DNA from 2 places in the Paenibacillus sp. FSL K6-1230 genome. Region 2 is predicted to be linked to the other one. Evidence: predicted binding sites of a transcription regulator. Region 2 holds the regulator's gene; the other holds the start of a gene.

Region 1 (3,419 bases), 5.4 Mb from region 2:
CTTGTAACCGGGGTTGTTACCCAATTCAACAGGGGGCAGCGTAGAATAGCTTCTTGAAGAGGTACATATTTGTTGATAAGGAGAGACGAATGTTATGAGATACTACACTAAGCCTATAGGGCGCCTGCTGCTGGCTACAGCAGTAGTTACAGGGGCGGTGTTGCCTGTATCGTCTACCTGGGCTTCATCGACCGTAGAAGAAGCTCAGAATCAACAAGTGAAGCTGTTCTGGGGGGGACAAGAGCTTAAGGATAAGGGCTTGTTGATTCAAGGTAAGACTATGATTCCTGTATCCGCATTGCGTGATGATCTGAAGCTGGGTGTCTCTTATGATGCCGAGAGCTTGACCTATACAATTAATGGTGGACAGAACAAGGTTCGTATTTATGACGGGAGCGATGAAGAGCTGTTCTTGAATGTGAACCAGGTTTATATGAAGGGTATGGAAGGAACTAAGAAGAACGGTAAGCTCTATATACCGATTGGTGTGGTGAAGAATTATCTGGGCGTCCAGGCGGCGTGGGACGGTGTGAGTAAGCAGGTTCGGATGAGTGCGGGGAAGAATCAGCTTTTAAAATGGTCAATGGAGCCTGTGCTGCAGAAGGAAGAGCCTACGGTTCAATATGATATTCATACATTGAAATTAGAGGGAGACTATCCCGGAATAGCCAAGATCAACGAGATCCTGAAGAAGCGTGCGGAAGAGTTGGCGGCTGCTTCCAAAGAATCTGTAAAGACTGGCGGCCCGACGGCAGACCATCCATTTCAATTTGAGAATAACTATTTGGTAACGGATCTTCAAGCTGATGTCGTCAGCCTGGTTGTGGATGAGTATGGATACCTTGGCGGAGCACACGGGATGACAGTCCGTAAAGGCTACACCTTCTCTCTGAAGGATGGACAGCTGCTGAAGCTGGAAGACGTATTGGGGGCGAACCCGAATTACCTGAAGGCGCTAAATGACAAGCTGACTCCACAAGTTACGAACCATGGTGGATATCTTGGGGATTTCAAGGGCATTGGCAAGGATCAGGATTTCTACCTGTCTCCTGCTGGCGTCGTGATCTTCTTCCAGCAATATGAGTATACGGCTTATGCTGCCGGGATTCCGGAGTTCGTATTCCCATATAGCTCATTGCTGCCACAAGGGAAGGCCCCCTTCTCTCGTTAAGAATATGCTAAGAATAGCTACTTTCACAGCGACTCAAGAGAAGACCTGAATACACAGTCAAACCAAGAAATTACACACTGTATCAAAGGAAACATAAACAAGCTACCTACAGGACAGAGTGAAAAAGCTAAATAAGCCGCCTTCGGCTATAACCGGAGGCGGCTTATTTGTTCTGTCAACTATTGCCGTGGTACTAGGTCACGCCATACCCTCAGGCAAAGTGTATTAGACACCTTGTGGTGGAGTGCTCGAGATCACTTGGTCAACCAGACCATATTCCTTGGCTTCCTCAGCGGACATGAAATAGTCGCGGTCGGTGTCCTTCTCAATCCGTTCCAGCGGCTGTCCTGTGCGTTCAGCCAGAATCTTGTTCAGCTTGTCACGCATCTTGAGGATGCGACGTGCACGAATCTCGATGTCTGTCGCCTGTCCTTGGGCTCCGCCCAACGGCTGGTGAATCATGATCTCACTGTTCGGAAGGGCGAAGCGCTTGCCCTTGGCCCCTGCATTCAGCAAGAATGCGCCCATCGAAGCAGCCATACCTACACAGATGGTAGATACATCAGGCTTAATGAAATGCATAGTATCGAAGATCGCCATGCCGGCTGTGATCGAGCCGCCAGGACTGTTGATGTACAAGTGGATGTCTTTTTCCGGATCTTCCGCAGTCAGAAACAGCATTTGAGCGATAATGGAATTGGCAACAACATCATTTACATCAGAACCGAGGAAAATAATGCGATCCTTCAGCAATCTGGAATAGATGTCATAGGCGCGTTCGCCGCGATTGGTTTGTTCAACGACCATAGGAATGTAACTCACGTAAAAACCTCCCTTAAATTAGTTCGATTATGTGTTGCGAAAGGTCTTAGAATATATTCTTCCAAAGTCCCTTCCCATTAAACTGTTACCTTAATAACCACATCATAAACAATTTAAATCAAAAAGTCAAAGAAAGTCAAACTAAAGAATCAAAAAAAGAGCGAATCCGCTCTTACATGGTTAACAATATAATAAGTGCTTATGTACAAGTTCTTAGAAAGTATGGCGCGCCCGCAAGGAATCGAACCTTGATCTCAGGCTCCGGAGGCCTACGTCATATCCATTGGACCACGGGCGCATGCTATTTATTAAAGCACTACTCAATCAATTATATTCTCTAACTAACTAATTAACTAGCTAATTCACTAATTGGCGAGCAAAGTTGATTATATGCTAAGTGGAATGAAAAAGCAAGTATCTGATTAGAGCGCACGCTTATTATGTGATCTATGGATATTTACCGATATAACATGCCACCTAGGGTAACATAACTGACCAATACCTAACGGAAGATGTATCTTTTTGCAAAATTTATAGCCTGAATCTGTTTTTTTGACGTAAAGATTCCTTACTTATGTATAAAGGGCAAAAAGGTAGTGAAATATAGGTTCGGGGCACTTGCTTCTGAAGCAAATATTGGGTAGAATAACTGTGGGACTTAAAAAGTTAACCCGGGACATTTTGAGACCAGCTAGGTTTGAGATGGACTGTACCATCTGATTGTGAGTTAGAGCAGAATAGAAGTCTGCAGGAGTGGAAAGCATGCGAAATATATTAGAAATACAGAAGCAGCTTCTGCCTGATCTCACGGAAGTTTTGAAAAAAAGATATACCATCCTGCATCAGATCATGCTGTCTGAGGTGGTTGGCCGCCGAACGCTGGCGTCATCCCTTCATATGACAGAACGTGTACTGCGAGCTGAAACCGATCTGTTGAAGGCCCAAGGGCTTCTGGAGATTGATCATGTAGGCATGAGGGTGAGCGAGGCCGGATACGAGCTGCTAGAGCGGCTTGAGCCGATTGCCAAGGAATTGTTCGGATTGTCCCTGCTCGAGGAACAGATTCGTCAGATGTACAACCTGAGGAAGGTTGTCGTTGTACCCGGTGACTCGGATAGCTCGCCTCTTGCGAGAAGAGAACTGGGAAGAGCGGGCGCCAAAGCCCTTCTGGGGATTATGGGGGATGAGGATATCATTGCCGTCACTGGTGGCACTACGATTGCCGAGGTGGCCGAGCAGTTGACTACACCGCCCACAGGCCCGATTCGCGGTGGATGGTTCGTACCCGCACGCGGCGGACTTGGCGAGAGCATGGAGATGCAAGCGAACACGATTGCTTCCACTATGGCACGCAAGGTTGGTGCCCAGTACCGACTGCTTCACGTCCCTGATCTGCTTAGTAACCATGCTTATGAATCATTGCATC
Region 2 (3,419 bases):
AAGTCGTACATCAGATAACCGCTGAGCGGCTTCCTTGGATTCGACGACAGTGGCATAAGACAAGATACCGTAGGATCGCATAATGCGGTCTGTAATCCGCAATATCGATTCATTCATCAGACGCTCTCTGGCTGCTCTCTCATGCTCAATAATCTGCAGTACGACACCGTGAAGGTTCTCTATGATCTCCTCCTCGGTCTGTCCCAGCGTAATCTGGTTGGAGACCTGGAACAGATTCCCTACTGCTTCGCTGCCTTCCCCATAAATTCCTCTAACCGTCAGCCCCACTTGTGAGACAGCAGACAAAATTCGATTAATCTGATGGGTCATAACCAAAGCTGGCAGGTGCATCATGACAGAGGCCCGCAGTCCAGTACCTACATTGGTCGGACAACTGGTCAGATAACCACGTCGATCATCAAAGGCATAATCTACAGCTGCCTCAAAGACATCATCAATACTGCTTGCCTTTTGCCAAGCCTCTTTGACCTGACAGCCGGGATACAGACATTGAATACGTAGGTGATCCTCCTCATTAATCATAATACTTACGGCCTCGTTCTCGCTGATCATCACGGCACCATTGCGAGATTCACTGGCCAGATTTGGACTAATCAGATGCTTCTCCACCAACACTCTTTGATCCAGATCACTGGTCTCGGGAATCTTAAGCAAATGAAAAGCACCGTACTCCTTCATTTCCTCTTGCTCCAGCACCTCACTGAGCTTGTTCAACACCGCTTCCGATTGCTGGTTCGTGGCAAGCATAGGGAAGGGAAAATGCTGTAGATTGCGTGCGATCCGGACTCTACTGCTTATTACAATCTCAGAGTCCACAGCATCGCTGCGCATCCACTCACTTAAGGGCTGTTCGGTGAATCGGAGATTAGGCATGTCGCATCCCTCCTACTTTTCCAACTTTACTCTTGGGCTATCTGTTTTTCAAGCTCGCGGATCTGATCGCGCAATTGTGCAGCTGATTCGAACTCTTCCTGCTGGATCTTGAATTGCAGCTCACGCTTGAGTTCATCCACTTGCCGTCTGACTTTCATTTTGCCGCCAGTACGCACAGGCACCTTGCCCACATGTGTAGTGCCACCATGCACACGCTTGAACAACGGATCTAGTCGTTCATCAAAATATTTATAGCAAGAGCTGCAGCCAAAGCGCCCGATCTTGCTGAATTGAGAATAGGTCATTCCGCATTCCTCACACCGTGTAGCCTGTGGTGCGGAAGCTCCCTGCATCTGACTCTTATTAGCAGGATCAAAATCAAGAAGGCCTGATAATAGACTGTGAATAGAAAATCCGTTAGAGGTTCCGGGAATGAGCTCACCCTTTTCCCTGGCACAGGCCTCACAGATATGAAATTCCGTCTTCTCTCCATTCACGATCTTGGTGAAATGGAGCGTTGCCGGCCTCTTATTACATTCTTGGCACAGCATACAAGTACCTCCTTTATAATGTAACCCAGACTTGATCACAATCAGTCAAGAATTCCTGACCAACGGACTAATCCCATCAGGCTACATGTCTTGGTTCAACCTCCATCAGCACTATAGATGTAGCTCAACTGAGTGGAACTCGGTCCTGCTCTATACTGCCGAAGAAGGCTTTATCTGGCGAGAAGTGCTATAAGCATCGCCTTGAAGACTCGCGCCCGCAACTGGTCCCTTAGTGGAAGCTTTAATGCCAAAGACTCTCTGGAGATCGCTGCTTTCATGATTGCTGCCTCCCGCCTGTTCAGCACACGGGCTTCCTCCAACTGATAGATTAACCCTTCTGCTGCGGTCTGGCTAATCTCATCTCCTATCGTATGGTGCAGATGAGTATGCAGTATGTGCTGAGCTGGTAGCTCAATTCGCTGAATGCGAATATACCCGCCGCCTCCGCGTTTACTTTCAACGAGATAGCCTTTCTCAAGGGTGAACCGTGTACTTATAACATAATTAATTTGGGAAGGCACGCAAGAGAAGCGGTCAGCCAAATCGTTGCGCTGGATTTCCACTAATCCTTCAGGACTCTCGACCAGCATGCTTTTCAGATATTGTTCGATAATATCAGAAACATTACGCATTTCATCATCCTCCACTGATGAAGACACAGGAATTGCTCTGTGCTCCACAGAGTGTGCCGTATACACAACTTAACCAAAGACTAAAGCCACGAATCTTGCAAAAATAAGCCCTACAGCAGCTCAACCCCTGTAAAAAGGACCTTATCCACCATAACGCTTGATTCGTTTTTCGACCTACACGGTCTGAAAAATCAAAGACTGTTCCAAAAGACCAAAGCTTACCCAAGCTACATAGACATTTGAACTTCGTTGACTTTGACTTTCTTTGACTTTGTTTTTATTATAACATAATTTTCTCATTTGCCAAGTCATCCTGTTTTTATTTTTTGCACTTTTTGGCGTTCTTAATCGTTCCAGAGAGGTTTCGCCGCAAATCGTTCCAAATATAAAACACAGGCCCCTAACATAGGAGCCTGTGTTATTGAACTTATTTATGCTAAACTATACAATTCTGCAACTTTGAAAGGGTCCGCTTAGAAGTGATCCATTAAATGAGTAGTAGCTTGTGGTAAGCGCGCTGCCCATGTGGCAGCGATACTAGAGCTACCTTGGAGCTTTTCCCATGTGGACAAATAAATCGGATCCCTGTAGCCGATCATCATGGCAGTCAAAGCCTGAATGTCACAGGTGAGATCAGCCTTCTCTGCCTCTAGGTTGGATGGACGCCAGCTACCCTGACCACTACTTGAGATAACGATCTCCCAGACACCATCATTCCAAGGTGCATATGGATCTGTAAGTGCAAGCGTGAACCTGGTCTCCTCTGCAGCTGGAACAAAAGGATACTGGGACCAGAATGCAGATGCATCGACAATTCTACCCATGAAATAAGGAATAATCTCCTGTTGTATCCTCGGGTCTTGAAGCAGGTAAGGCATTGCGTCATCCATAGGAACGTATGTAAAGATGCCTCGCTCCACCATTGAATCGTGATTGGCTAAATAAGTCCATAGCCCACGTCTAGCCCGTTCAGTGGTGAAGACCAATTCATTACACAACAGCTCTCTATTTTCAATCTTATACAGCACGTAACCTTCAGGTTCACCCTTGACGTTATAATATACTGCTGTATAGCGGTGGTCACGGAATACCCGCTCCTGCCACCAGCTCTCACTACGTGCCAAGGTTCCGTTATATCGACGTGCATAGACGTCATAAATTGAGCTTAAAATGGCAATATCACGAATATCCCGTCGGACCTCGCCTTCCTCCACTGTCTTGAGGGGGAATTTCTCCGCTGGAATCGTATACTTACGATACTCTGTATAGATTTCCCACCCGAATTTGCGATAGAACGGGAAAGAGAATGGGTGTAAAAATGATAGAGTCTGACCAGCACGCT

The links. The regulator CtsR, encoded in region 2, represses protease genes until heat stress. The targets are predictions, from matches to a motif close to ATGGTCAATAAAGGTCAAACA.
Region 1: the regulator CtsR is predicted to act here: its motif matches at 2,116-2,136, upstream of clpP (ATP-dependent Clp endopeptidase proteolytic subunit ClpP).

The regions. Positions count from the first base shown of each region.
Region 1 is NZ_JBBOCK010000001.1:183,535-186,953, forward strand. Features, by position in the region: gene MKX74_RS00885 (DUF3298 domain-containing protein) at 95-1,171, shown strand; gene clpP (ATP-dependent Clp endopeptidase proteolytic subunit ClpP) at 1,397-1,993, opposite strand; tRNA gene MKX74_RS00895 (tRNA-Arg) at 2,217-2,291, opposite strand; gene MKX74_RS00900 (sugar-binding transcriptional regulator) at 2,756-3,419, shown strand, end outside.
Region 2 is NZ_JBBOCK010000001.1:5,577,177-5,580,595, forward strand. Features, by position in the region: gene MKX74_RS24820 (protein arginine kinase) at 1-894, opposite strand, end outside; gene MKX74_RS24825 (UvrB/UvrC motif-containing protein) at 921-1,445, opposite strand; gene MKX74_RS24830 (CtsR family transcriptional regulator) at 1,616-2,077, opposite strand; gene MKX74_RS24835 (GNAT family N-acetyltransferase) at 2,551-3,419, opposite strand, start outside.